Streptosporangium sp. NBC_01755: one gene and its partner. The protein of the gene in region 2 interacts with the protein of the main gene of each other region in a pairwise test. Links are inferred from orthologs where the notes say so. Each region holds a gene or a part of one and is shown on either strand. Other genes may lie near its edges.

Region 1 (14,721 bases), 2.3 Mb from region 2 along the record:
GCCCGCCCCGCAGGCGACCCCGAGGTGCAGGCGGTGCACTTCTTGAAGATCGTGCAGCGGGCCGGAGGGCTGCGCAGGGGCGATCTGCTCGCCCTCGACCTGGAGACCAACGACCACCTGCCCGCCGCCAGGGTGGCGCGGTTCGCCCGCAGCTGGTGCCAGGCGGTCATCGCGCTGGCCGGGGTGAAGCCGGTGATCTACACGTTCCAGGCGTTCGCGCAGAACGGCAACTGCGCCGGGCTGGATGCCTACCCGCTGTGGATCGCCGCGCCCGACCAGCCCCGGGGCAGGCCGCAGGTGCCCAGGCCGTGGCAGAGGTGGACCATCCACCAGCACTCGCAGAAGCCGCTGGATCGCAACGTCTTCCGCGGCACCAGGGCCGAGCTGACCTCGCTGGGCTACCGCCGGAGCCGCGACGCCTGAGAAATCGCGTCGCCGACACCGGTAGCATCGATTTCGGACCATCCATCGACGTCTCCCAGGGAGCAACCGTGTCGGCCGTGCCAGAAATTCGTATCACCCTCGCCGGAGCCGCGCGTGTGGTGGCGAAAGGCACGACGTACGGGGAGGTGCTGGAGGCGGACGGCCGCTCCGTGGTCGCCGCCCGCGCGGGCGGCGAACTGAAGGACCTCGCGGCCCCGGTGGCCGAGGGCGACGTGATCGAGCCGGTCCCGGCGGCCGGCCCCGACGGGCGTGCCATCGTCCGCCACTCCACCGCGCACGTCATGGCCCAGGCCGTCCAGGAGATCTTCCCCGAGGCCAGGCTGGGCATCGGCCCGCCGGTCGAGAACGGTTTCTACTATGACTTCGACGTCAAGAACCCGTTCACCCCCGACGACCTCAAGCGCATCGAGAAGCGGATGCGCGAGATCGTCAAGCAGGGGCAGCTCTTCTCCCGCAGGCCAGTCTCCGACGACCAGGCGGCCGAGGAACTCGCCGCCGAGCCGTACAAGCTGGAGCTGATCGGTCTCAAGGGCGGGGCCGCCGACGAGGAGAGCGTCGAGGTGGGCGGTGCGGAGCTGACCATCTACGACAACCTCGACCCCAAGACCGGCGAGCTGTGCTGGAAGGACCTGTGCCGCGGTCCCCACGTGCCGACCACCCGGTCCATCCCGGCGTTCAAGCTGATGCGCACCGGCGGCGCCTACTGGCGGGGCAGCGAGAAGAACCCGCAGCTCCAGCGGATCTACGGCACCGCCTGGGAGTCGCGCGAGAAGCAGGACGAATACCTCGACCGCCTGGCGGAGGCCGAGAAGCGCGACCACCGCAAGCTGGGCGCCGAGCTCGACCTGTTCTCCTTCCCCGACGAGCTGGGCTCCGGCCTGCCGGTCTTCCATCCCAAGGGCGGCGTGATCCGCCGCGTCATGGAGGACTACTCGCGCAAGCGGCACGAGGAGGCGGGCTACTCCTTCGTCAACACCCCGCACATCACCAAGAGCAAGCTCTACGAGATCTCCGGCCACCTCGACTGGTACAAGGACGGGATGTTCCCGGCCATGGAGCTGGAGGGGGCGGAGTACTACCTCAAGCCGATGAACTGCCCGATGCACAACCTGATCTTCAGGTCCCGCGGGCGTTCCTACCGGGAGCTGCCGCTGCGGCTGTTCGAGTTCGGCACGGTCTACCGCTACGAGAAGTCCGGCGTCATCCACGGTCTGACCCGGGTGCGCGGCATGACGCAGGACGACGCGCACATCTACTGCACTCACGAGCAGATGCGCGACGAGCTCAAGTCGCTGCTGCGCTTCGTGCTCGACCTGCTCCGCGACTACGGGCTCGACGACTTCTACCTGGAGCTGTCGACCAAGGACCCGGAGAAGTTCGTCGGCTCCGACGAGGTGTGGGAGGAGGCGACCGAGACGCTGCGCGAGGTCGCCGAGTCCGAGAAGCTGGAGCTCGTCCTCGACCCCGGCGGCGCCGCCTTCTACGGTCCGAAGATCTCCGTGCAGACCCGCGACGCCATCGGCCGCACCTGGCAGATGTCGACCATCCAGCTGGACTTCAACCTGCCCGAGCTCTTCGAGCTCGAGTACCAGGCCGCCGACGGCACCCGCCAGCGTCCCGTCAAGATCCACCGGGCGCTGTTCGGCTCGATCGAGCGCTTCTTCGGCGTCCTGGTCGAGCACTACGCGGGCGCGTTCCCCCCCTGGCTCGCCCCGGTTCAGGTGGTCGGCATCCCGATCTCCGAGGCACACGTGCCCTATCTTCAGGACGTCGCCAAGAAGGCACGCGAGCGGGGTATCAGGATCGAGGTCGACGCCTCCGACGACCGGATGCAGAAGAAGATCCGCAACGCGCAGAAGTCCAAGGTGCCCTTCATGCTGCTGGCGGGCGACGACGACATCGCCAACGGTGCCGTCTCCTTCCGCTTCCGCAACGGTGAGCAGAAGAACGGGGTCCCGGTCGACGAGGCGATCGCCGAGATCGTCGACGTGATCGAGCGCCGCCTCCAGGTCTGAATCCCCTCCAGGGCGTCCAGGTCTGAATCCCATCCAGAGTGTCCGGGGCCGGCTCCTCGCGGGGAGCCGGCCCCGCTCCTTTACGGGGTCCGGCCCTGTGGGGGAGCGCGGCGGGTGGCCTGAGTCGCCTCGCCGCGTCCGGAGGTCTTCGTGTTCCTACTCGTGTCTCGCGGGCTCGGCGGGTGCCTCAGGCCGGGTCTCGCCCGGCATGCGGACGTCCTCCACGTCGACGTTGACCTCGACGACCCGCATGCCGAGCATCCGGCTGATGGTCCGGGCCACGTTGGTCTTCACCTCGTTGGCCACGTCCATCACCACGTGCCCGTACTCCGCCACGATCGACACGTCCACCGCGGCCGTACGGTCCTGCACGTGGGCGCTGACGCCCCGGGGGCCGCGCCTGGCACCGGTGCCGGCCCGTTCACGCACCGGCTCCACCGCGCGGGGCGCGTCGCCTCCCAGTTCGGCGACGCCCGTGACCTCAAGGGTGGCTCGGTCGGCTCCTCGACGGAGACGTCGATCATGGGTACTCCTCGGCTGTCGGTGGTCATGCTGGGGGGATTCTGCCGGAAATTTGCGGCATTCGTCCGTTAATACGGTGAGACAGGGGTCGGAATCCCGTCCAGCCGCCGGATCCCGGCCGGTTCCGGTGCCCCGGCGGGGGAGGTGCCAGACCGAAGGGATCGGCTTGGCAATATGCTGGCGACCATGAGCAACGAGCCGGAGGCGCAGTACGGAGCGGGAACACCGGACGCGTTCCAGAGACTCTGGACTCCTCACCGGATGGCCTACATCAAGGGGGCCAGCAAACCGACGGGTTCGGGGCCCGAGGACGGCTGCCCGTTCTGCGAGATCCCCCGGATGAGCGACGAGGACGGCCTGATCGTCGCCCGAGGTGACGCGGTCTTCGCGCTGCTCAACCTTTACCCGTACACCTCCGGCCACCTAATGGTCTGCCCCTACCGTCACGTGCCGGACTACGCGGACCTGGACGAGGCCGAGACCACCGAGCTCGCCGACTTCACCAAACGGGCACTGGTCGCCCTGCGCAAGGCCGGCGGCGCGCAGGGTTTCAACGTGGGCATGAACCTGGGCGGTGTGGCGGGCGCCGGAATCGCCGCCCACCTTCACCAGCACGTGGTGCCCCGCTGGGGCGGCGACACCAACTTCATGCCCGTCGTCGGCCAGACCAGGGTGCTTCCTCAGTTGCTGCGTGACACCAGGGAACTGCTCGCCGGCTCCTGGCCCGCCTCGTCGTAGCGTGAGGCTCCGCCGCCCAGGGTCCTGATGCCCGCCGACAGCGTCAGCGGCACGGCGAGCGCCAGCGCCATGGAGAGCACCGCGGCGCCCGAGTCGTTGACCAGCATGCCGACCACCCCGCTGACCAGGGTGCCGATCAGCCCGGCCCGCAGCGCGGGGGAGTGGGCGAACGCGGCGGGCAGCACTCCGGCGGTCGCCTGCTCCGGCCGTAGCAGCGCGTAGACGAGGAACGCCGTCGCAGCGATCACGACCGGCATCAGGTTGGGGCTGAGCAGGGTGCCCAGCATCGCGCCGAGCTTGCGGCCGATCACCTCGGTGGCCTCGCCGGTGAACACCTGGCCGACGAAGCGCCCCAGATGCGTCTGGAAACCCGGCGGGCGCAGGTAGTCGAGGTAGGCGATGCCCATCACGGTGACACCGCCCGCCACGCAGAACGCGCCCAGTTTGACGATCGAGACCCGCCTGCCCGCGATCAGCAACGCGGTCACCGCGATGCCCGGCACGAACGCGATCACGCCGCCGAAGTCGCTGCCCACGCCCGGCCAGCCGCCCAGGATCATCGCGAAGCCGCCCAGCACCGCCACGGCGGTGACCGCCGCACCCGTGTGGCCTCCTCGCATCAGCCGGTGCGCGATCGCGGCGGCCAGCAGCAGCACCGAGGTGGCGAAGAGCGCGAAGGGGATGTTACCCAGGCCGTAGTAGCGGGCCCCGACCACGGCGCTGTAGCCCATCACGCTGTTGAGCTGCAGGTTCGTCCCGGTCAGCAGGTCGCCCGCGAGTACCGCCGCGGTCACCCCCGCCACCACCGTCAGCGGTCCGAGCGGCGCCCGGCGCCATGGCCCCGCCAGTGCCGTCGCCGCCAGCAGCAGCGCGCATCCGGCGATCCCGCCGACCAGCGCGAGCACCGGCGTCTGCGCGCCCTGCCAGGGGGTGAGGTTCACCAGGTACGTCGAGGTGGGCAGCGAGGCCAGTGCCACCGCGGCCACGCGCACGTGCCGTAGTGCCCGCCTGCGGCGCAGCAGCAGGAATGCCGTCAGGTAGAAGGCGACCTGCAGCACGGCGACCGAGGTGAAGAAGATCCCGCCCACGTTCCTGATCGTCTGCCCGGCCACGTCGGCCTTCATCAGCTCGGCCCGCGCGGCCTCGGTGGTGCCGGTGCGCCTCTCGCTCGCCTTCCAGGGGACCCCGACCACGCTCGGCGGCACCTCGACGCCGGTCAGGGAGAGCATCGTCGCGGTGACGTCCGGCAGGATCGTGATGTCGTCGCGGTGGGTGGAGGCCGCTCCCAGGAAGCGGCCGGAGGCGTTTTCACCGCGCATCATGGCGACCCGCAGGTGTGGATTGCCGCCGTGGTCGGACAGCCCCGCCAGCAGCACGCTCGCGTCCTTGGGCAGCACGCTCAGCACCGCTCCGGCCTTGGCGTCGGCCAGGCGCAGCGCCGCCGCCCGCTGCTGCGGGGTGAGCCGCTCCTCGGCCCCGGGCAGCCGTCCACCGGTGATGTAGGGCCTGACCAGGTCGTCGACGTCGACGGCGATTACGCGGCACCTGGTGAGCACGCCCGAGCGGATCTGCGCGGCGGAGGGAGCGTACAGGTCGACCCTGCCCGATCTGTCGGCCAGTGCCAGCGCGGCCCCGGGGCCGATCGCCAGCGTGCACTCCCCGGCGGCGTGCACGGCCTCGCCGAGGGCACCGGCGTTGCGCTGCCCGGCGACGTCGCGCAGGTATCCGTAGCCGGAGATGACCGCGCCCCTTCTGTCGGCCTCGGGCAGCGGGGGGAGCCCGCAACCGTAGCCGACCGCGGACCTCACCCCGGCCGAGACCGTCAGCCACCCGTCATAGGGACAGGTCACCCGGCCCACCGCGCGGACCGACAGTGAGCCGATCGCGCTCTGCCCGGCCAGCCGCCACAGATTCGGGGTGCCGCCGGGACTGAGATCGCTCCACTGCAGGCCGGGAATGCCGATCAGCACCACCCGTCCGTCCACCTGTGTGGCGGACTGCGCGACACTCGGCCACAGCAAGCCCAGGACCAGCGCAAACGCGAAAAGCGTCCGCTTCACCGACGACCTCCCCTTTAGCTTCTGCCAGGTGCCTCGCACCGTAGGGGAAGATCGTGTCACGGGTCCAGCGGATCCGGGGGCCGACGGAGGGTACGGCGAGCCTCGCGGGTCGCGCGGGGGGCTCACCGCCTCGCCTCGCCTCGCCCGTCCCGCGGCCCGCCGACGCCCTCGCGGCCGCGTGTCCGAGAGGGCGTAGGCGTGGCTCGAGGTCAGCTCCCGGCGGGCGCGCTCTCGTTCTGCAGGCGGTCCAGGGCGGTGACCAGGTAGGTGCCGCCGCCCGTCGCGGTGAAGGTCTGGCGGTCGCCGTCCACCGCGGGCACGACCGCGACCAGGTTTCTGGCGTCGGCGGTGGCGCACTCACCGGGCTTGCCGGAGGCGATCCGGTAGACCGCGTACGAGCGGGCCTCCGGGGAACTCTTCCAGCTGAGCGAGGTGCCCTGGAGCCGCACGTCGGCGGGCTTGGCCGGGGCCTGCCCGCCGCGGTCCTTCATCAGCGGCAGCAGCGCCGGGCGCGAGTAGTTGCTCTTGACGATGCGGTCCAGCACACCCAGGGGGTTGGTGGACAGCTGCTTGGCGCTGAAGTAGACGTCGCCCAGGACCTGCTTGTGCTTGCGGTTCCGGGTGAGATGGGAGGGCAGCTCGCCGGGATTGGTCCATGCGGGGGTGTCGGTGGCGCCGACCCGGTACAGGGCCTGGCCGATGTAGAGGTGCACGTCGGTGCCCTTGACCTCGTTCGCCCACCAGGGCATCAGCACGTCGTAGTCGGCGACCTTGAAACCGCGTGGCCAGTACAGCTGCGGCATGACGTAGTCGACGGTGCCCTTGCGGATCCAGTGGCGGGCGTCTGCGTAGATGGAGTCGTACGCCGACATGCCGCCGGTGGCCGAGCCGGTGGAATCCTCGGACTTGTTGCGCCAGATCCCAAACGGGCTGACGCCGAACTTCACGCTGTTCCTGACCTCGTGCACCGCCTTGTCGACCTGTGCGATCAGCTTGTTGACGTTGGCGCGGCGCCAGTCGGCGAGCTTGGCGCCCTTGCCGTACTTGGCGAAGGCGGCGTCGTCGGCGAACTTCGCGTTCCCGGAGGGGTAGGGGTAGAAGTAGTCGTCGAAGTGGACCCCGTCGACGTCGTAGCGGGTCACCACGTCCTTGACGACCTTGGTGACGTGGTCGCGGACCGCGGGCAGGCCGGGGTTGTAGTAGGCCAGATCACCATGCCTGACGATCCAGTCGGGGTGGACCCGGGCGGGGTGGTTCGCGGGCAGCCTGGACAGATCGCCGTCGGCGGAGGCGCGGTAGGGGTTGAACCACGCGTGGAACTCCAGGCCGCGGCGGTGGGCCTCGGCGACGAGGAAGGACAGCGGGTCCCAGCCGGGGTCCTTGCCCGCGGTTCCGGTCAGATACTGCGACCACGGCTCAAGGTCCGACCTGTACAGCGCGTCGGAGGCCGGGCGGATCTGGACGAACACCGCGTTGAACCGCCGCTTGACCGCATTGTCGAGGATCTTGACGTACTCCGCCTGCTGCCGGGCGGCGGACAGGCCGGGCCGCGAGGGCCAGTCGATGTTCTTGACCGTGGCGATCCACACCCCGCGCAGCTGTCGCTTGGGATATCTCACATCCACCGGGCAGCGCGCCGAGGTGGAGGTCGTCGCGCCCGCCGTTTCGGCCGAGACCGCCGAGCTCTTGGCGGCCTTGGGCCGGGCGGGCGCGGTGTCGGGGCCGAAGGTGTACGCGGCACCCGTGGTCAGAACGGCGAGGGCGGCAGCGGCCAGAAGAGGGCGTCCGTTTCGCATGGTTCCCAAGTCTGGCACCTGGACCGGTGTGCTCCGACCGAAAAAAAGAAATCACTTCGTGATGACTTTGTTACGCAAGTGTGTACTGGGAGGCGTGTGCCCGATGGGGTGCGTCGCACCCGATGGCGACGTGCCACGGGCACACGCCTCATCGCCCTGTCAGCCGGTGACTTTCTCCACCAGGTGTGACGGGAGCGGCTCGTAGCGGAGGAAGACCCGCTGGAACGTCCCCGTGCCGTGTGACATGGATCTCAGATCGATCGAGTATCGGGTGATCTCCAGTTCGGGCACCTCGGCCCTGACCAGGGTACGTCCCACCCCCACCGGCTCCGTGCCGAGCACGCGGCCCCTGCGCGAGGACAGGTCGGACATCACCGCGCCCACATGGTCGTCGGAGACCAGCACGGACACCTCGTCGACAGGTTCGAGCAGCAGGATGGGCACCTTGGCCGCGGCCTCCTTCAGCGCGAGCGCCCCGGCGATCTGGAAGGCCATGTCGGAGGAGTCGACCGAGTGGGCCTTGCCGTCGTACAGCGTCACCCGCATGTCCACCATGGGGTAGCCGGCGAGGACCCCGCGCTGCATCTGGGTGCGTACGCCCTTCTCCACCGAGGGGATGAACTGGCGCGGCACCACGCCACCGACGATCTTGTCCACGAACTCGAAGCCGCCGCCGGACGGCAGGGGCTCGACCTCCAGGTGGCAGACGGCGAACTGGCCGTGGCCGCCGGTCTGCTTGACGTTGCGGCCCAGGGCCTGGCAGCTGCCGCCGAAGGTCTCCCTGAGCGGCACCCGCAACTCGATCTTCTCCACCTCCACGCCGTGCCGCCTGCTCAGCCGATCCAGCAGCACGTCGGTGTGGGCCTCGCCCATGCACCACAGCACGAGCTGGCAGGTCTCGGGGTTGTTCTCCAACCGGAGCGTGGGGTCCTCGGCGACCAGCCGCTGCAGCGCCTGGCCCAGCTTGTCGTCATCGGCCTTGGACCTGGGCTGGATCGCCACGGGCAGCAGCGGCTCCGGCATCGTCCAGGCCGTCATCAGCAGCGGGTTCTCCCGGTCCGACAGGGTGTCGCCGGTCTCCGCGCGCGACAGCTTGGCCACCGCCGCGATGTCCCCGGCCACGCACTTGGCGGTCGTCCGCTGGAGCTTGCCCAGCGGTGAGGAGAGCGCTCCGATGCGCTCGTCCACGTCGTGGTCCTCGTGCCCGCGGTCGGCGAGACCGTGCCCCGAGACGTGCACCGTCATGTCGGGGCGCAGCGTGCCGGAGAAGACCCGCACCAGGCTGATCCTGCCCACATACGGATCACTGGTCGTCTTGACGATCTCCGCGACCAGCGGCCCGTCGGGGTCACAGGTGATGCCGGCGACGGGCCGGCCGTCGATCGAGGTGATCTCCGGCATCGGGTGCTCGGGTGGCGAGGGGAAACCCTGGGTGATGAGTTCCAGGACCTCCAGCGCGCCCACGCCGGTCCCCGCGGCCAGCACCGGGTAGAAGCCGCCGCGCGCGACGGCCTTCTCCAGGTCCCCGATGAGGGCCTTGGTGTCGATCTCCTCGCCGGAGAGGTAACGGTCCATCAGGGACTCGTCCTCGCTCTCCTGGATGACGCCCTCGATCAGGGCGCCGCGGTGGGTCTCGATCTGGTCGGCGTAGGCCGGGCCGGGGGAGTTCTCCGTCCTGGTGCCGGTCGCGTAGTTGTAGAACTTCTGGCTCATCAGCCCGATCAGGCCGTTCACCCTGCCGTTGGTCACCACCGGCAGGTACAGCGGTGAGACGCCGTCGCCGAAGGCCTCCTGGCAGGCGGCGAGGACTTCCTCGAAGTCCGCCCGCTGGTGGTCGATCTTGGTGATCACGACCGCGCGGGGCATCCCGACGACCGCGCACTCCTCCCAGAGCATCCTGGTCAGGCCGTCCACGCCCTCGGCGGCCGAGACGACGAACAGCGCCGCGTCGGCTGCGCGCAACCCGGCGCGCAGGTCGCCGACGAAGTCGGCGTAGCCGGGCGTGTCCAGCAGGTTGATCTTGATGTCATTGTGGATCACAGGGGCCACGGTGAGGTTCACCGAGCGCTGCTGGCGCATCTCGACCTCGTCGAAGTCGCTGACCGTGGTGCCGTCCTCGACCCTGCCGGGCCGCTGGACGGTCCTGGTCGCGGCCAGCAGCGCCTCCACGAGCGTTGTCTTCCCGGCGCCGGAATGGCCGACCAGCACGACGTTTCTTATCTTGTCCGGCTGATCGGCCGTGGGTGCCCTCCCCGCGGCTCCCGCTGTTCCGCCGGTTGCTCTCTCCGCCACATCGCCTCCCGCGTCGTTGCCGAAGGGGCGCGGCCTGGCGGGGCCACACCCCCGGGATCCGCTGCCGCGTCCACACACCGCATGGACGCGGTGTGTTCACCAAATACCCATGTGGCGAATATCACAAGAGGGGTGGAGCGATCCTCTTGCGAGACGGAAGTCTGATCGCTAGACGCCCGAGCCGCCTCCGGTGCCCCCTCGCCGCGCCGAGAACGCCTTGCCGCACGGCTCGTCGATGCGCGCCCGCAGACCGGGTGGCCTACGATCGGAGCGCGATGCTGAAACTTCTGCGCCCCGCCGTCACACGAGTCTTGACCCCGCTGGGCAGGGCACTCACCCGCCACGGGATCAGCCCCAACGCGGTCACCGCGGTGGGCACGCTCGGCACCGTCGCCGCCGCGCTGTTCTTCTACCCCCGGGGCCAGCTGTTCGCGGGCACGGTGGTGATCACTTTCTTCGTGCTGGCCGACCTCCTCGACGGGGTCATGGCCAGGATGACGGGCCCGGGAAGCACCTGGGGCGCCTTCCTCGACTCCACGCTCGACAGGGTCGGCGACGCGGGGATCTTCTCCGGGCTGGTGTTCTGGTTCATCGTGAGCGACCAGTGGACACTGGCGGGGGTCGCGCTGTTCTGCCTCGTCGCCGGAGCGGTGGTGTCCTACGTCAAGGCCAGGGCGGAGGCGCTGGGCATGACATGCGACGTCGGTCTCGCCGAGCGACCGGAGCGCCTGGTGGTGGGCCTGGTCTCGGCCGGCCTCAGCGGCCTCGGCGTGCCGTACATCCTGGCCGTGGGGCTCTGGCTGCTCGCGGTGGCCAGCGCGGTCACGGTCGGCCAGCGCCTGCTGCACGTGCGCCGGCAGGCCGTCTCCGCCTCGCCCCGGACCCTCCGCTGATCGGAAAGATCGATGACAGACAAGCCCTCCTCCCAGGACCGTCTCGTCGCGGCCGCGTTCGGCGCAGGATGGACGATCGTGCCCCGGCTGCCCGAGCGGCTCACCGCCTGGGCCTTCCGCGCCGCCGCCGACCGGCTGTGGAAGCGCCGAGGGAGGTCGGTGCTCAGGCTGGAGGCCAACCTCGCCAGGGTCAAGGGCACCTCGCCGGGCGACCCGGTGATCCGGGAGCTCAGCCGCGACGGCATGCGCTCCTACTTCCGCTACTTCCACGAGGTGTTCCGGCTGCCCTCGATCCCCATCGCCGAGATCGTCTCCCGCATGCACGTGGTCGGGGCGGAGCCCGTCTACGACAACCTCGCCGCGGGGCGCGGCGTGGTCCTCGCCCTGCCGCACATGGGCAACTGGGACCAGGCGGGTGCCTGGTTCGCCGGGACGGGACACCCCTTCACCACGGTCGCGGAAAGACTCAAACCCGAGTCGCTGTTCAACCGCTACACCGCCTTCCGTGAGGGGCTGGGCATGGAGGTGCTGCCGCTCACCGGCGGTGACGGCCACACCTTCGGCACCCTGGCGCAGCGCCTGCGCGCCGGACTCCCGGTCGCCCTGCCCGCCGAGCGCGACCTGACCGCGAACGGTGTCGAGGTGCAGTTCTTCGGCTCGTCCACGCGGATGCCCGCCGGCCCCGGCCTGCTGGCCGTGCACACCGGGGCCGCCCTCATCCCGGCGATCCCCTACTTCGAGGGGACCGGCTGGGGCCTGCAGTTCCACGAGGAGATCGTGATCCCGGCCGAGGGCACCAGGAAGGAGAAGGTGGCCGTCGTCATGCAGAGCCTCGCGAACGTCTTCGAGAAGGGCATCACCGAGCACCCCGAGGACTGGCACATGCTCCAGCGCCTCTGGCTGGAGGACCTGGAGCCCCGGCAATGAGGATCGGCATCGTCTGTCCCTACACATGGGACGTGCCGGGCGGCGTTCAGGTGCACATCCGTGACCTCGCGGAGGCGCTCATGGAGGAGGGCCACCACGTCTCGGTGATCGCCCCTGCCGCGGACAACGCCCCGCTGCCCCCGTACGTGACCTCGGCGGGCCGCGCGATTCCGGTGCCCTTCAACGGGTCGGTGGCCAGGTTGTCGTTCGGGTTCCTGTCGGCGAACCGGGTGCGCCGCTGGGTGCGCGAGGGCGGTTTCGACGTGCTGCACGTGCACGAGCCGGCCATCCCCTCGCTGGGACTGCTCGCCTGCTGGGTGGCCAGGGGGCCGATCGTGGCCACCTTCCACGCCTCGTACGGTAACTCCCGTTCCTTCTCGGTCACGGCCTCTGTGCTCATGAGCGCGCTGGAGAAGATCACCGGCCGGATCGCCGTGTCCGACGCGGCCAGGAAGACCCTGGTCGAGTTCATGGGCGGGGACGCCGTGCTCATCCCCAACGGGGTGACGGTCGGCCGCTACGCCGAGGGCGAGCCGTTGCCCGGCTGGGACGAGGGCGAGGTGATCGGCTTTCTCGGCAGGATGGACGAGCCGCGCAAGGGCCTGCCGGTGTTGCTGGAGGCGTTCGTCCTGCTGGCCGCCGAGCGGCCGGCGCTGAGACTGCTCCTGGCCGGGCCCGGTGACGCCGCCGAGGTGCTGGAGCGCGTCCCGGCCGCCTTCCACGACCGGATCGGCCTGCTCGGCATGGTCAGCGAGGAGGACAAGGTGCGTGCTTACCACACGGTCGACGTCTTCTGCGCGCCCAACCTGGGGGGTGAGAGCTTCGGCATCGTGCTGACCGAGGCGATGTCGGCCGGTGCGGCGATCCTGGCGAGCGACATCCCGGCCTTCCGCAAGGTGCTCGACGACGGCCAGGCGGGAGCACTGTTCGAGACGGGCAACGCCACCTCGCTCGCCCGCCGGGCCGCCGAGCTGCTCGACGATCCCGCGCGCCGGGCCAAGCTGTCGGAGGAGGCCCGCGACGCCGTGCGGAAGTACGACTGGTCGACGGTCGCCCGCGACGTCCTGCGGGTCTACGAGACGGTGGCGAGCACGGCCGGGGTCGAGGAGGACGCTGACGGCACTGACGGTACTGACGGCGCTGGGGGCGCTGGGGGCGCTGGGGGTACGGTGGCGAGCACGACCGCCACCGAGGGGGACGAGACGCTGTGACGACCACGCTGATCCTGGTGGTGGGCGCGATCGTGGTGCTCTGCGCCGTCTACATCTCCTGGCGGGCGGGCAGGCTCGACCGGCTGCACATCCGGCTGGAGCTGGCCCGCGAGTCCCTGGACGCCGCCCTGGTGCGGCGGACCGCCGTCAGCCTGGAGTTGGCCGCCTCCCGGCTGCTGGACCCGGCGACGAGCCTGGTGCTGGCCGCGGCCGCCCACGAGGCCCGCACGGCCGGCCCCGAGGAGCGCGAGCACGCCGAGAGCGACCTGTCTCGCACCCTGCGAGCCGTCGTCGACCAGGAGCGCTTCCGCGACCGGCTGGCCGACACTCCGGCGGGTGCCGACCTGCTGGAGGAGCTGGGGGCCGCGGTGGCCAAGGTCCTCTACTCCCGGCGTTTCTACAACAACGCGGTGGGCGTGACCCGCGCGGCACAGCGCCGCCGGCTGGCCCGCACGCTGCGGCTGGCCGGGCACACCGAGTATCCGGGCTTCTTCGAGATCGACGATGCGCCGCCGAAGGCCCTGGCCGCCGAATAAGCCACACATGACTGGAGTATCTGACAAGTCAGACACCGGTAGGCTCATGGCGGTTCGTGGCCAAGAGGCTGAGTGGCTGACTTGAGGAGATGAGTCGTGCGGGTGTCTCGGATGATCGCCGTCGGGCTGGCGGGAGTCGCGGTCCTCGTGCCGACCGCGGCCTGTTCCTCCGACAAGCCCACGCCGGCGGGCAACCCCGCGGCCGGCGAGCCGAGTGCGGCCCCGACCCCCACACCGGAGCCGACGCATCCCTTCACCGGCCTGCCGGGCGCGGCCCGCAGGCCGGTGATCGCGGCGAAGATCGAGAACACCTCGGCGGGCAAGCCGCAGCTCGGCCTCAAAAGCGCGGACATCGTCTACATCGAGCAGGTCGAGGCGGGTCTGACCCGCCTGATGGCGATCTTCTCCTCCAAGATCCCGGCCAAGATCGGCCCGGTCCGCAGCGCCCGCGTCTCCGACCTGCACATCGTCCCGCAGTTCGGCAAGCCCGCCTTCGCCTACTCGGGCGCGCAGACGAAGATGCTCCCCCTCATCGCCGCGGCGCCGCTGTTCGACGTCTCCGACAGCCGGGTACCGGGCGCCTACTTCCGTCAGCCCGGACGCTTCGCCCCCTACAACCTGTTCGCCAACACCCGGCGGCTGCTGACCGAGGCGCCCAAGGCGAGCAGGGCCAAGGAGATCGGATTCACCTTCGGCGACGCTCCCGAGGGCGGCGTGCCGCGGAAGGCGTACAGCGTGAAGTACCCGGCGGCACGCTTCACCTTCACCTGGTCACAGGCGGCGGGCAAATGGCTGATCTGGCAGGACGGCAAGAGGGACATGGCGGCCGAGGGCGGTCAGCTCGGCGCTCCCACGATCGTCGTGCAGTACACCAAGACGGAGCGCTCGGAGTTTCACGACAAGAACCAGAGCTACACGCCGCTGGTGCACAGCACGGGCAAGGGCAGGGCGGTCGTGCTCCGCGACGGGCAGGCCTTCAAGGCCCGCTGGTCGCGGGCCACGGAGAAGGACGGCACCGTCTTCACCACGGAGGCGGGTGAGCCGATGAACTTCGCCCCCGGTCAGGTCTGGATCGCGCTGGCCTCCGCCAAACCCGTCATTCCCTGACGCGCAAGTCCTACATCATGTCCAAGAAGATCAGCTAAGAGCGACAAGACGGCGTGTAGGGGGCATCCTGCCCAGCGCCTACGATGGAGACGTAGTGGCCGTCCGTCACGGGCGGCCCGTGATCCGCAGCCGTCGTGAGGTAGAGACCGTGTCCAGCAGCACGCCCGAAGTCAGCGATAC
Region 2 (14,535 bases):
CACCGACTCCACCCCGGCCCCGGTCACCGCCGCCTGCTGCACGGTCCTCTGCTTCCTGGCCTGCGAAGCCATGCCCCTGGCCAGCTGCCTGTAGTGCAGGCTGAGCGCCCCGGTCGTGTAACCGCTCGCTCTCGCGAAATCCTGTTCGATCGTACGATAGTCGTAGGACAGCATGTCGGAGGCGACCGACCGGGCCGTGGCGAGCGCCTCCTGTCCCGCCCTCTCGTCCGCGCGCAGCCTGCTCAGATCCGTGAACATGATCCAGATCACCGCCGCGAGCGCGAGCGCCACGACCACCATGAGCCCGACCGCCAACCGGGAGGCGCGCGTCACGGCACCAGCTCCGCCTTGGACACGAGCCAGGCTCCCCCGACCTCGGTAACCTCCATGTTCCACCGGTGGAACTGCTCCCGTGGAGCATTCTTACTCCCGTCCCACCGGATCACCTCGTCACCCACCACCATCACCTGGGCCGTGTTCCCTCTCAGCGAGACCAGCGCCAGGGCGCGCAGCGCGCCCGCACGGAGGATCTTTTCCTTGATCGTGCCCTCCCTGCGCTCCGCGGCGGTCCTGACGTACTCGGCCCTGGCCTCACCCGTGGAGCCGTCGAGGATTCGCTCGATGTCGGCGTCGGCGCTCCGGTATCCGACGGAGAGCAGATGCACGGCGTGCGCTCCCGCCGCCCGCATCGCCGCCTGCCTGTCGTCCGCCGCCGCCTGGGCGTCGCGCAGGTCGACACCGACCCAGAACGCGGCTGCGAGCAGCATCGCGATCAGCAACCCCAGCACCGGTCCGGCGACCCTGAGCGTGCGACGGGGACGACGGGGGCGGGCGGCGTGCACTGCCATGCGTTCTCTCCCATCGCACGGTCCGCGGAACGCGAGCCGGTGAGCGCGGCTTTCCCGCCACCGGGACGGTATGCTCCCCGATCGCCGGATCATAACCCGCCGCACAGATCCGCATAACGGCCTTCGCGCACCTGCCCCGGGCCATTTCCCCCAGAGCTCCGTCCCGCGCGGTGGGCGACAGGGCGCCCGCTACCCGCCCGCCGGCTTCCTTCGATCGTTGTGCCACGCTTATAAGACATCGCATCCAACAGAGGGCACACAAAAAGAGCGGGCCACCGGCACCAGGTGGACCCGCTCTTTCCGGTAAGACGAACTACTTGACGGTGACCTTCGCGCCGGCACCCTCAAGGGCGGCCTTGGCCTTCTCGGCCTGCTCCTTGTTGACCTTGCCGTCGAAGACGGACTTGGGAGCGCCGTCAACGAGGTCCTTGGCCTCCTTGAGGCCCAGGCTCGTCAGGGCGCGGATCTCCTTGATGACCTGGATCTTCTTTTCGCCGGCGGCCTCGAGGACGACGTCGAACTCGTCCTGCTCCTCGACCTCTTCGGCAGCGGCCGCACCGGGGGCGGCAGCGGCGGCGACGGCGACCGGGGCGGCGGCCTTGACGTCGAAGGTCTCCTCGAAGAGCTTCACGAAGTCGGACAGCTCAAGGAGAGTCATCTCCTTGAAAGCGTCGAGCAGCTCGTCGGTGCTGAGCTTCGCCATGATGGTTCCTCCATACGGATCTGACTACTAAGGAAAGTTGGGACCGCGGTTGCGTTAATCCCCTGTGACCGCCTGCGCGGACCTACTCGCCGGCGCCTTCGCGCTTGGCGCGCAGTGCCTCGGCCAGCTGAGCCATGTTGGTGGGCAGCGCGTTGAAGACGGCGGCCGCGTGGCCCTGCTTCGCCTTCATGGCACCGGCCAGCTTCGCGAGGAGAACCTCACGCGACTCGAGGTCGGCAAGCTTGGTGATCTCGTCCGGCGTCATCGACCTGCCGTCGACGACACCGCCCTTGATGACCAGGAGGGGATTGGCCTTGGCGAAGTCACGCAGACTCTTGGCAGCCTCGACCACGTCGCCGTTGACGAACGCGATCGCCGACGGACCCGCGAGCAGGTCGTTGAGCTGGTTGAACCCGGCCTCAGTGGCCGCGATCTTGGTCAGCGTGTTCTTCACCACGGCGAACTTCGCATTCTCACCGAGAGAAACGCGCAGCTGCTTGAGCTGGGCGACGGTGAGACCGCGGTATTCGGTCAGAACGGCAGCATTGGAGCCGTCGAAGCTGCTCTTCAGCTCAGCGACAGCCGTTGCCTTTTCTGCCTTCGCCATGGGCCTCCTTCCAGATGTGCCGCCGGGGTAAAGGCCCATGAAAAACAGACAAGCCCCGGCGCAGGCGCACGGGGCTCACATGAGGAGGTTAATCCAGATGAAAACTCACATCACACCTACGCGGGCCGTCCACTGACGTGGATCCTTAGGTCATCAGGCCATGCGACCTGACGACGACCGGCGGTCTTCGGCGTTGATAGCGTACGGCCTACCGCCCGCGAATGCCAAATCAGACCCGGAAACCGGTCCCGTCGCCCCCGCCGGTGAGAAAAAGGCTCGCACCCCCCGCCCGTGCGGGCGGGGGGTGCGGATCTCGGGGAAACCTCAGTTTCCGCCGCGCTGCTCGGGCAGGTCGCCCACCTGGTCGGCGGGCGGCGCGGTGATCTCGACGGGCTCGTTGAAGCCCTTGAAGAACGCCGTCAGGTTGAACGTCACATCCCGCTCGGAACCACCGAGCGTGACCTTGCGGGGCAGACTCTGGGCGTCGGCCCAGAGGTCGAACTTCACGTTCTTGACCCGTGAGAACTCCTCCTGGAGGTTCTCGCGCTTGGCCGGGTCGAGCAGCTGTGCGGCCTCGGCCACCGGGAAGGTGCCGCTGTAGTGGGTCGTGTCGACCCCGCCGACCGTCTCGGTGCCGACCGCCTTGACGTCCTTCGAGGCGGTCAGCAGCTTGACGGTGCCGGCCAGGTCGAACTGCCGGGCCTGGTCCATGAACTCCCTGACCCCGGCCTGCCCCTTGGTGTCGAGCTCGCTGAGCGACACCTTGACCCATGGCTTGGTGACGCCGGCGAACCTGCCCAGAAGCTCGGACTTCACATAGACCGTCTCACCCGACAGGATGGCCCGCGCCCCGCCGGGCACGTTCTGGCCGCCGAAGGTGACCGTGTCGAGCTTGATGTCCGTCGCCAGCTGGGGCTTGCTCTGGTAGAGCATGCTGCCCTGGATCTTGCTCGCGCCCTTCTCGCCGCCACTCGCGTCGAGAACCAGGTCCGCGGAGTAGGAGGTGACCTCCTCGGCCTTCTGCGCGCTCTGCTGCACCGCGTCGGCCGCGGCGAGTTTGACGTTTCCGAGGGAGCCGGTGCCCTGTGCACCGCATCCCGCGACCGCGACGAGCGCGGCCGCTCCCAGTGCCACTGCCGGAGCCAATCGGCGCATTTCGTCTTCATCCTTTCGTTCCCCCGATGATCCTGACTACGACACTACGCGTCGGAAAAGCCGGGCGCTTCCTTCGGAAGAACGAAGAAGGGCCTCAACCGAATGGCCATTCGGTTGAGGCCCTCCGCGAAAAACGTCTGCTATCAGGCGTCGAGCTCGGCGGTCAGCGCCCGCGTCTGGTTGGGGTCGACCTGGATGCCGGGGCCCATGGACGTGGAGAAGACGACCTTCTTGACGTAGCGTCCCTTGGCCGCGGACGGCTTGAGACGGATCACCTCTTCGAGGGCGGCGGCGTAGTTCTCGATGAGCTGGCGCTCGCCGAAGGACACCTTGCCGATGATGAAGTGCAGGTTCGCGTGCCGGTCGACACGGAACTCGATCTTGCCGCCCTTGATGTCGGTGACGGCTTTGCCGACGGCCGGGGTCACGGTGCCGGTCTTGGGGTTCGGCATCAGGCCACGCGGGCCGAGCACGCGGCCCAGGCGACCGACCTTGCCCATGAGGTCCGGGGTGGCGACGACGGCGTCGAAGTCGAGGCGGCCCTTGGCGACCTCGTCGATCAGCTCGTCGGCACCGACGATGTCGGCACCCGCGGCGCGGGCCTCCTCGGCACGGTCACCGGTCGCGAAGACCAGGACCCGGGCGGTCTTGCCGGTGCCGTGCGGGAGGTTGACGGTGCCGCGGACCATCTGGTCGGCCTTGCGGGGGTCGACACCCAGCCGCAGAGCCACCTCGACGGTGGCGTCGAACTTGGCGACGTTGGTCTCCTTGGCCAGCTTGGCCGCCTGGGCCGGGCTGTACAGGGTCTCGCGGTCGACCTGCGCCGCTGCGGCGCGGAATCCCTTGCTGCGCTTCACTTGCTCACTCCTGTGGATCCGAGTGTCCGTGGTACGGGCCTGCGCCGGCCCCTCCACTTACTTCAACGTTTGGTGGTCTGACGCGATCGAGATCGCGTTCGCCGCCGGCCCCTGTTCGATCTCGCGGATGCGGTTCACCGCCGTGAGATCGCCGCCGGGTCCGTACGGCGGGTGTGACTAGTCGGCGATCGTGATACCCATCGACCGGGCGGTGCCGGCGATGATCTTCTCGGCCGCCTCGATGTCGTTGGCGTTGAGGTCCTGCATCTTGGTCTCGGCGATCTGGCGCAGCTGCTCCTTGGTGAGCTTGCCGACCTTGTCCTTCTGCGGGACGGCCGAACCCTTCGCGACACCGGCGGCCTTCTTGATCAGCTCGGGCGCCGGAGGCGTCTTCGTGACGAAGGTGAAGCTGCGGTCCTCGTAGATGGTGATCTCAACGGGGATGATGTTGCCGCGCTGAGCCTCGGTGGCAGCGTTGTACTGCTTCACGAAGTCCATGATGTTGACGCCGTGCGGACCGAGGGCGGTACCGACCGGCGGCGCGGGCGTGGCCTGGCCGGCGGGGAGCTGAACCTTGACCAGCGCGGCGAATTTCTTCTTAGGAGGCATGCTTCTCTCCGGGTCCTTCTTCTCTGAACGGTGTTCCTGAAAACCCCGTGACCACGGGGCCCACCACGGCAACTGCACTTGACCGGCGTGATGGACGGAACATCCCCGCGACCGCGGGGCAGACTGACGAAGTCTACGCGACCGGCCTAGATCTTCGAGACCTGGTTGAACGAGAGCTCGACCGGGGTCTCGCGACCGAAGATCGACACGAGCACCTTGAGCTTCTGCGACTCGGCGCTGATCTCGCTGACCGTGGCGGGCAGCGTGGCGAACGGGCCGTCCATGACGGTGACGGACTCACCGATCTCGAAGTCGACGGTCGCGGCGGAGGCCTTCGCGGTCGACTTCTTGACCTCTTCCGACGGCTCCGGCGCGAGCAGCTTGGCGACCTCTTCGAGGCTCAGCGGGCTCGGCTTGTTAGAAAGGCCGACAAAGCCGGTCACGCCGGGCGTGTTACGCACCGCGGACCAGGACTCGTCGGTGAGCTCCATCCGGACCAGCACATAACCGGGCAGCACCCGCTCCTTGACCAGCTGGCGCTTGCCGCTCTTGATCTCGGTCACGTGGTGGGTGGGCACCTCGACCTGGAAGATGTAGTCCTCCATGTTGAGGGACTGCGTGCGGGTCTCGATGTTGGACTTCACGCGGTTCTCGTAGCCGGCGTAGGAGTGGATGACGTACCACTCGCCGTACAGACCCCGCAGGTGCCGCTTGAACTCCTCGACCGGGTCGACGTCGGGAAGGACGTCACCGTCTTCGTCGACGGCGCCGGTCGGGGCCTGCTCGGCCTCGGTTTCGGCGTCGGCGTCGGTTTCGGCGTCGACATCCTGCCCGGCGGACTCGTCAAGCGAATCCTCGGTGACGTCCACGGCCTTCTCCAGCTCCTCCTCGCGCTCTTCGCGGGGCTCGCCGGCCGACTGTGCAGACTCGGACACGGTGCTCTTTCTCTTTTCGTCGATGGCTGATGGACTCGTCCCTAGGGCGGCCCGCCCGCCGGAGACCGCGGCTCAGGCTCCGCCGAAGATTCTCAGCACGCCCTCGGTGAACAGCGCGTCCAAAGCCGACACGATCCCGACCATGATCAGAACGAAGACCAGGACGATGATGGTGTACGAAATGAGGTCTTTGCGCGTAGGCCAGATGACCTTACGCAACTCGGCGACAACCTGCCGATAGAAAAGGGCGGGAGAAGTGCGCTTCGCCTTCTTCTCACCGCTCGGCTTGTCTGCGGTTTCGCCGCGCGTGTCGATCGCCACAGTCCTCACCTGAATCCATCGAGTCCAACGCATATCAGCGGCGCGCTAGACGCCAGATGCGCGGACCGCTCCTCGCAGGGCACGAGGGACTCGAACCCCCAACCGCCGGTTTTGGAGACCGGTGCGCTACCAATTGCGCTAGTGCCCTAAGACATGAACCACCATACATCGGTTGGACCGAAGTTTGTCCGCGGCTCACGGTCTTGACCGCCGGTTCACGCATGCGGCGGAAAGAACATGCCGGAGTCTACGTGTGATTGCTCACCACGTCGAACCGGAGGATGATCGCCCAGCTCAGCGAATTCCTCCACGCGCGCGTGCGACCTCCGGGAGGGGCCGTCCGCATGATGGATACCCGGCGGGAACAGCGGCACAGGTCTGTAACCATGGAGGTATGACCCGTCCTCGCATCTCAACCCGCATCTCCGCGATCTCCGAGTCCGCCACGCTCGCCGTGGACGCCAAGGCCAAGGCGATGAAGGCGGCAGGCCGCCCGGTCATCGGCTTCGGCGCCGGCGAGCCGGACTTCGCCACCCCCGGCTACATCGTCGAGGCCGCCGTCGAGGCGTGCCGGAACCCCAGGTTCCACAAGTACACGCCGGCCGGCGGCCTTCCCGAGCTGAAGCAGGCCATCGCCGACAAGACGCTCCGCGATTCCGGCTACCGGGTCGACGCGGCCCAGGTCCTGGTCACCAACGGCGGCAAGCAGGCCGTCTACGAGGCGTTCGCCACGCTGCTCGACCCGGGTGACGAGGTGCTGGTCGTCGCCCCCTACTGGACCACCTACCCCGAGGCGATCAAGCTGGCCGGCGGCGTCCAGGTCGACGTGGTGACCGATGAGACCACCGGCTACCTGGCGAGCGTGGAGCAGCTGGAGGCGGCGCGCACCGACCGGACCAAGGTCCTGCTGTTCGTCTCCCCGTCCAACCCGACCGGCGCGGTATACTCCCCCGAGCAGGTCGCCCAGATCGGCCGCTGGGCCGTCGAGCACGACCTGTGGGTCGTCACGGACGAGATCTACGAGCACCTGACCTACGGCGACGCGACGTTCGCGAGCATCGCCACCGTGGTCCCCGAGCTGGGCGACAAGGTCGTGGTCCTCAACGGCGTCGCCAAGACCTACGCGATGACCGGCTGGCGGGTGGGCTGGCTGATCGGCCCCAAGGACGTCGTCAAGGCCGCGACCAACCTGCAGTCGCACGCCACCTCCAACGTCTCCAACGTCGCCCAGATCGCCGCGCTGGCCGCCGTCAGCGGCGACCTGTCGGCCGTGGCCCAGATGCGTGAGGCCTTCGACCGCCGCCGCCAGACCATGCTCCGGATGCTCAACGAGATTCCGGGCGTGTTCTGCCCCGAGCCGAAGGGAGCCTTCTACGCCTACCCGTCGGTCAAGGAGCTGCTGGGCAAGGACTTCGACGGCCGCCGTCCGGCGACCTCCGCCGAGCTGGCCGAGCTCATCCTGGAGGAGGCCGAGGTGGCGGTCGTCCCCGGTGAGGCGTTCGGCACCCCGGGTTACTTCCGCCTGTCCTACGCGCTCGGCGACGACGACCTGGTCGAGGGTGTGAGCCGCATCGTCAAGTTCCTCGGCCAGGCCCGCTGAGCGTCTCCGCCCGAGGCGGGAGACGGGTGATGCGCCGCCGCCCCGCCGGGGCCGGGCCTCGACCGGCGGGGCGGCGGGCGTGCGGCCTTCGTACTCGCCGGAGGCGTGCGGCCTCCCTGCTCGCCGGATGAGTGCGGCTCAGTCGCGCAGGGCGTAGGTCACCGCGGCCTCGAAGTGGGAGGCCGTCCCCTCCGCGAAGGCCCGCGCGTAGGCGGTCTCTCCGATCAGGGCCTCGGCGCGGGTCGCGGCGGCCTCGCGGAGTCCGGTCATGGTGTCGGCCCCGAGACCGGGCAGCCCGAAGGTGATCCAGATGCGCTGCGCGGCGCCGAGGAGCCAGGCGGCACGGGAGCCGTCACCGGCGGCGGCGGCGATCCGGGCGAGCTGGTCGATGACGAGCACGCCGCCGACCACGTCCCGCAGCCGCCACTTGACCTCCAGCGCCGCCCTGGCCGCGTCTGAGGCCTCCGCGACCTCCCCCCGGCCCAGGAGGGCCAGGGAGCCGATGTAGTCGCCCAGGGCCCGCTGGGAGAGTTCTCCACGCGCCTCGCAGTGACGGCGCGTCTCGCACAGGATCTCCACCGCCTTGTCGAAGTCACCGCCGAAGGTGGCGGCCATGGCCAGGAGGAGGGGGACGGAGAACAGGCCTGACGAGCCGGGCTCGGTCTGCCGTAACCCGGCTGCTCCGCGCAGCGCGTACGTCCGCGCGCCCTCCAGGTCGCCGGTGAGCAGGCAGGCCCCGGCGAGGCGAAGGTGGGCGTGGGCCTCGCTGTCGCCGTCGCCGTGCCGCCGGGCGCTCTGGACGCTTTCCGTGGCCCGCTCGCGCGCCAGGGGTATGTCGCCCTGGAGGAGCGCGAGGTGGGCGGCGACCCAGAGCGGTCTGGACCTGGCTCGGTCCGGGGCGGGGACGGCGGCCAGCGCGCGGTCGAGGTAGTGGCGGCCCTCTCGGACGAGGCCCAGGTGACACCAGAGAACCCACAGGGATCCGGCCAGTTCCAGGGCGGTGCGGTGGTCGCCGCCCGCGAGGCAGCGGTCGAGTGCCGCGCGGATGTTGGGCAGTTCCCCGCGCGCCCAGCGTGCCCATTCGAGCTGGCGAGGGCCGCACCACTGGGCGTCCATGCGGCGGGCGGTGGCCAGGTAGTGGTCACGGTGGCGGCGCCTCATCAGGGCGCCCTCGCCCAGCTTGTCGAGCCAGTCGCGCCCGTAGTCCCTGACGGTGTCGAACAGGCGGTATCGATCATCCACGCGGGCGACGACGGACTTGGCCACGAGTACGGCGAGCACGCCGGCCACGTCGGGCAGGCGCTCGTCCTCGCAGACGCCGCGTGCCGACTCCTCGTCGAAGGTGCCCGCGAAGACCGACAGGCGGGCCCAGAGCAGGCGTTCCGCGGGGGTGCAGAGCTCGTGGCTCCAGCCGGCCGCGGTGCGCAGCGTGTGGTGGCGGACGAGGAGTCCCCCGCCGTCGGCCGGCAGCTTGAAGCGGTCTTCGAGCTGGTCGGCGAGCTGGATCGCCGACAGGCCCCGCGCGTGACTGGCCGCCATCTCGATGGCGAGCGGGACGCCGTCGAGCCTCCGGCAGAGCCTGGCGACGGCCATCATGGCCCGCTCGTCCGTGCGCAGCCCGGGGGCGACGGCCGTCGCGCGGTCCAGGAAGAGGCTCATCACGTCGTACCCCGCGAGGTCGGGTGCCTCGGGCGGGGGAACGGGGAAGGGCTCGACGACCATGACGACCTCGCGCGGCAGGCAGAGCTCCTGGCGGCTGGTCACGATGATCCAGACGTCGGGCGCGCCGGCCAGGATGGCCGTGACCATGGCGGCGCAGGGGCCGACGAGGTGCTCGCAGGTGTCGAGGACGAGCAGGAGCCGCCGGTCGGCGAGGAACTCGACGAGGGAGTCCAGGACCGGGCGTCCGGCCCGCGCGTGCAGGCCGAACATCCCGGCGACGCTGCCGGCGAGCAGGTCGCCGTCCGTCTCCGCGGAGAGTTCGGCCACCCAGACGCCGTCGGGGTAGTCGTCGCGGACGCGCCGCGCCGCCTGCAGGGCGAGGCGCGTCTTGCCGACGCCCCCGGCGCCGTGCAGGGTGAGCAGGCGCGTTCCGGTGAGGAGTTTCGTGATCTCGTCGAGCTCGGCGGCGCGTCCGAAGAAGCTGTTCATCGCGACCGGCAGGTTGCCGCGCGGCGTCAAGAGAGGTTCCCCTGGAGTGCGTGTTCCACGGCATCGCGCAGGCTGATCGAACCTCCTTGCTCCTCCAACCGGTCGAACTCCGCCCTGCCCAGGCGCCCGCGCAGCCTCAGCTCGGACGTGCGGAGCAGGCTCGCGATCATGGGTGAGCGGCTGGGCGGGACCCCGGCACTCTTCCAGGCTGCGCGGGAGGCCCCGAACATGGTGGCGGCGAAGGTGTCGTCGGCGGATGACTCGGCGATCACGACGAACACCTCCAGCGCCTCCATCAGCGAGATCGTGTCGCCGAACAGGCGGCCTCCGCGCAGGGAGCCGCGGGCGGACTCCGCGGCGGAGACGGTGTTGCCGAGGAGGTGTTCGGCCTGGCCCAGGAGGAGGTCGAGGCGGATGAGGGTCCAGTAGTCGCCGCAGGACTCGCAGAGCTCACGCCCCTCTCGCAGGATGGACACGGCCTGGTCGTGGTGGCCGGCGAGCATCATCGCGGTGGCGACCACCGTGTAGGTGGGCAGGAAGCCGGGGAAGACGTTGCCGGTGGAGCGGTGGCGCACCCGGGCGTGCCTGATGAGCCGCAGGGCCTCGCCCACATCGCCCCTGACGACGGCCAGGTGCGCCTGGAACTGGCTGACGTAGGCCGTGGCGAAGCCGTTGGCGTCCTCGGCCGCGCACTCGCTGAGGATGCGCTCGGCGCGTTCGAGGTCACCGCGCTGGATCGAGACCCAGGCGTGCACCCAGAGCGCCTTGACCCTCTCGGGACTGACTGTGCGGTCGAGGTCGAGGCCGCGCTGGAGGAGGTCGTCGCCGGGTGCCTGCATGCCGCAGCACGCCCACAGGAACCACAGGTTGCCGACCAGGTCGAGACCCCGGCGGTACTCGCTCGGCCGGGAGTAGCAGTATTCGATGGCGCCGCGCATGTTGCCGCATTCGAGGACCAGCCTGTGGTACCACTCCAGCTGGCGGCCCTGCCAGCTCATCTCGGCGCGGGCGGACAGGGCGAGGAAGTGATCACGGTGGCGGCGCTGGATCTCCTCGGTCTCGCCGAGCCGGTCGAGCCAGGCCAGGCCGAACTCGCGGACCGTGTTGAGCAGGCGGTAGCGGACCCCGCTCTCCCCTTCCTCGCGGACGAGGACGGACTTGTCGAGCAGCCCCAGCAGCCCGTCGAGGATGTCCTTGGCGGCCAGGGCGCCGCCGGCGCAGACCTCCTCCGCGGCTTCGATGTCGAAGGTGCCGGCGAAGACCGAGGCCCGCGCCCACAGGAGGCGCTCCGGCGGGGTGCAGAGTTCGTGGCTCCAGCCGAGGGCGACGCGCATGGAAGTGTGCCGCCGGGGAGCGGAGGGGAGCCGGTGCGGTTCCGCGTCGGGCCCTTCGCCGTGGGTCTCGCGACCTGCCGTGAGCATCGAAGCGCCCTCGAAGGCGGCTGTGAGCTCGTCGGGTGAGGCCACGCGGCCGTCGAAGGCGGCGAGCCCGGCCGTGGAGAGCGGGCGGCCGTCGAAGGTGACGAGCCCGTCGAGGGCACCGGGGCCGCCTCCGGCCACGGCGAGCCGGATCGCCAGCGGCAGGTTGTCGAGGCGCCCGCAGAGCTCGGCCGCGTCGGGGCCGCCGATCATGTCACCGGTGAGGGTGGTGATCAGGCTGACGGCGTCGGTGTCGGGCAGGCCGCCGACCGGGTAGAGGTGCTCGCCGGGCAGGCCCAGCCGCTGCCTGCTGGTGGCCAGGACACGTAGTCCCTCGGCCGAGCGCAACAGCAGGCCGACCAGGATGCCGGTGACGCCGACGACGCGGTCACAGGTGTCGAGGACGAGCAGGATCCGGCGCGTGACGAGCTCGTCGACCAGTGCCCGCAGCGCGGGAACGTCCGGCCTCCGGCGGACGCCGATCGCGTCGGCGAACGTCTCGGCCAGGGAGTCGAGGTCGGTGGGCGCCTCCGACAGCTCCACGATGTGGACACCGTCCGGGAACCGGGGTTCGAGGGTACGGGCCAGCCGCAGGGCGACGCAGGTCTTCCCGACTCCGGCGGGACCGGTCAGCGTGACGTGCCGCACCCTTTCGAGCAGTGCGGAGACGTCGGCGAGTTCGGTCTCCCTGCCGACGACGAAGACGTCCGCTTTCATGGCAGCCCCAGCGTCCTGACAACGTGTGCGTCCACCGTCGCACGGAGACATGGTCCGTTGAAAGCCCGTTTCCTAGATTTCCTCGATATAACGGGGGATACGACATGGGCGGGCACTTCCGGAAACCGACCATACTCGTCCCGGAATAACCTCCTCGTCGCCTTTTGTCGTATAGGTCCCCTTTAGTCCTCTCCGCCACGCGGGCCGACCGTCAGGTCGACACCAAAAAACGCCGGGGCCGTCGGAGGTACGGCACCATATTGAAATGCCACGTCCCCTCAGCGAACTGCCCAAGGCGCACCTGCACCTGCACTTCACCGGTTCCATGCGGCACTCGACCCTCGTCGAGCTCGCCCACGAACACGGTCTGCACCTTCCCGACGCGCTTGAGGAGGACTGGCCACCCCGGCTGCGCGCGACGGACGAGCGGGGCTGGTTCCGCTTCCAGCGGCTGTACGACATCGCGCGCTCCGTCCTGCAGCGGGAAAGCGACGTCTACCGGCTGCTGCGCGAGGCGGCCGAGGACGAGGCGGCCGAGGGGTCGGCCTGGCTGGAGATCCAGATCGACCCGTCCGGGTACGCGTCGAGGTTCGGCGGGCTCACCTCGGCCATGGAGTTGATGCTCGACGCGACGCGCAGGGCCGCGGAGCACGCGGGAATAGGGATCGCGGTCGTGGTGGCCGCCAACCGTACCCGCCACCCCCTCGACGCCAAGACGCTCGCCCGCCTCGCCACGCACTACATGGACCAGGGTGTGGTCGGGTTCGGGCTCTCCAACGACGAGCGGCGCGGCCGGGCCCGCGACTTCGACGGAGCCTTCCGGCTGGCCAAGCGGGCGGGACTGCTGGCCGTGCCGCACGGCGGGGAACTGCTGGGCGCGGCCAGCGTGGCCGAGTGCGTCGATGTGCTGGAGGCCGACCGGGTCGGGCACGGGGTACGGGCGGCCGAGTCGCCGCGGCTCATGGAGCGCCTCGCCGCCCGGCAGATCACCTGCGAGGTCTGCCCGACCTCCAACGTCGGCCTCGGGGTGGCCGAGCGGGCCGAGGACGTGCCGCTGCGGCGCCTGTTCGAGGCGGGGGTGCCGATTGCGCTGGGCGCCGACGACCCGCTGCTGTTCGGCGCCAGGCTGCTGCCCCAGTACGAGCTCGCCAGGCAGGTGTACGGCTTCTCCGACCCGGAACTGGCCGAACTGGCCCGCCAGTCGGTACGGGCGTCGGCGGCGCCGGAGGCGGTGCGCAAGAAGGTCCTCCAGGAGATCGACGACTGGCTGGCCTCAGCGGACTGAGCGCGCGATCTCCAGGGCTCGGCCGATGTCCCCGGCCCCCTCCAGCCGCAGGCCGACCCGCCCGCGCTGCCAGATGAGGGTGGGACCGGCCGCGCGAGGGCGGGCCTCGACCTCGCCTCCGCCCCGGGGCAGGTAGGTCAGGCCGTGTGGGGCCGGGATCCACGGAGGGCGTAGGCGACCGCCGCGTCCGGGTCGGCCTCGTAGCCTTCGGCGAAGATCGCGTCGTAGGTCTCGTCACCGAGCAGTTGCCTGGCCGTCCGCTCGGCGACGGTTCTCGGCTCGGACATGCCCGCCGAGCCGAAGCCCCGCAGTCCGAAGGTGGCCCACAGCCGTACTCCCGCCCCCTGGAGCCTGGCCGTGCGGCAGCCGTCGCCCTCGATCGCGGCGATCACCGCGAGCTGGTCGACGGCCTGCGCCACGCCGGTGGCGTCGCGCAGGCGCCACTTGACGTCGAGCGACTGCCGGGCCGCCTCCGCCGCCTCGGCCAGGTGGCCGAGGCCCAGTTGGGCGATGGACAGGACGTAGTCGCCGCAGGAGCGGGCCCAGCGCTCGCCGCGCGCGTCGCAGAGCCGCTGCACCTCCTTGAGCACGGAGACGGCCCTGTCGAACTCGCCGCGCCAGGTGACCGCCATCGCCGCGGTCACCAGGGCGAAGGGCTCGCTGACCGTGGCGGCCTCCGCCCTGCGGAAGTACTCGCGCACCCGCTCGACGCACGGCTCGACCTCGTCGAGGGCGCCCGCGCACAGGGAACGGCTGGCCAGCCGGAGCTGGGCGTGCCCGGCCGCCGCGTAGTCGCCCCAGTCGAGGGCCGCGGCGAGCGCCGCCTCGGCCCTGCGACGCCCCAGCTCCAGCTCGCCCCCGGCGATGGCCACGCAGCCGTCGGCCCACAGAAGTCTGGGCAGGTGGGGGTCGGTGACAGGAGCCGCGTCGATCGCGCGTGCCATGTGGTAGCGGCCCTCGTTCAACCGGCCCAGGCAGAACCAGAGGATCCAGAGCGTGCCGGCGAGCTCGATGGACACCGGGGAGGCGGGGTCGAGGGCGAGGCGCAGCTCGGTCATGGAGAAGGCGAGCCTGGCGGCCCACTCCTCCTGCCCGGGGCCGTACCAGTCGGCCTCGGCCCTGCGCGCCAGGTCGAGGTAGTGCCGGCGGTGCCGCCGCGTCGGCCCGGCCTCGTCCCCGAGCAGCGCGAGCCGCTCCCCGCCGTACTCCCTGACCGTGGCCGGCTGGCGGTAGCCGCCGGGAACCCGGACCAGGAGGAACCTCCTCACCAGGCTTTCCAGCAGGTCCGGTACGTCACCCAGGTGCTCGTCGCCGCACACCCGCTCGGCG

The links.
Region 1: the proteins of rplA (region 2) and thrS interact in binary tests that used the Escherichia coli proteins (3 or more experiments, as listed by UniProt). The link is inferred for Streptosporangium sp. NBC_01755 from one-to-one orthologs.

What each region holds. Positions count from the first base shown.
Region 1 is NZ_CP109131.1:6,723,909-6,738,629, forward strand. What follows is about bases 1-2,975. They hold thrS (threonine--tRNA ligase), read left to right. Parts: upstream 1-491; coding sequence 492-2,459; downstream 2,460-2,975. Other genes in these bases: OG884_RS31085 (glycoside hydrolase family 25 protein), read left to right, coding at 1-423; OG884_RS31095 (Asp23/Gls24 family envelope stress response protein), read right to left, coding at 2,616-2,975. Outside these bases: more of OG884_RS31095, read right to left, coding at 2,976-3,239; OG884_RS31100 (HIT family protein), read left to right, coding at 3,168-3,719; OG884_RS31105 (hypothetical protein), read right to left, coding at 3,662-5,779; OG884_RS31110 (glycoside hydrolase family 10 protein), read right to left, coding at 5,989-7,575; OG884_RS31115 (elongation factor G-like protein EF-G2), read right to left, coding at 7,735-9,867; pgsA (phosphatidylinositol phosphate synthase), read left to right, coding at 10,143-10,760; OG884_RS31125 (phosphatidylinositol mannoside acyltransferase), read left to right, coding at 10,773-11,687; OG884_RS31130 (glycosyltransferase family 4 protein), read left to right, coding at 11,684-12,898; OG884_RS31135 (hypothetical protein), read left to right, coding at 12,895-13,434; OG884_RS31140 (DUF3048 domain-containing protein), read left to right, coding at 13,531-14,541; pyridoxal 5'-phosphate synthase lyase subunit PdxS, read left to right, coding at 14,690-14,721. UniProt on the Escherichia coli protein: Catalyzes the attachment of threonine to tRNA(Thr) in a two-step reaction: L-threonine is first activated by ATP to form Thr-AMP and then transferred to the acceptor end of tRNA(Thr). The rate-limiting step is amino acid activation in the presence of tRNA.
Region 2 is NZ_CP109131.1:4,432,166-4,446,700, reverse strand. Bases 2,314-5,102 are described here. They hold rplA (50S ribosomal protein L1), read right to left. Parts: upstream 4,171-5,102; coding sequence 3,457-4,170; downstream 2,314-3,456. Other genes in these bases: nusG (transcription termination/antitermination protein NusG), read right to left, coding at 4,926-5,102; rplK (50S ribosomal protein L11), read right to left, coding at 4,348-4,779; OG884_RS21420 (LppX_LprAFG lipoprotein), read right to left, coding at 2,483-3,313. In the rest of the region: OG884_RS21440 (hypothetical protein), read right to left, coding at 1-333; OG884_RS21435 (hypothetical protein), read right to left, coding at 330-848; rplL (50S ribosomal protein L7/L12), read right to left, coding at 1,162-1,551; rplJ (50S ribosomal protein L10), read right to left, coding at 1,634-2,158; more of nusG, read right to left, coding at 5,103-5,714; preprotein translocase subunit SecE, read right to left, coding at 5,787-6,035; OG884_RS21390 (pyridoxal phosphate-dependent aminotransferase), read left to right, coding at 6,430-7,635; OG884_RS21385 (ATP-binding protein), read right to left, coding at 7,774-9,816; OG884_RS21380 (ATP-binding protein), read right to left, coding at 9,813-11,921; OG884_RS21375 (adenosine deaminase), read left to right, coding at 12,187-13,206; OG884_RS21370 (ATP-binding protein), read right to left, coding at 13,344-14,535. UniProt on the Escherichia coli protein: One of the primary rRNA binding proteins, it binds very close to the 3'-end of the 23S rRNA. Forms part of the L1 stalk. It is often not seen in high-resolution crystal structures, but can be seen in cryo_EM and 3D reconstruction models.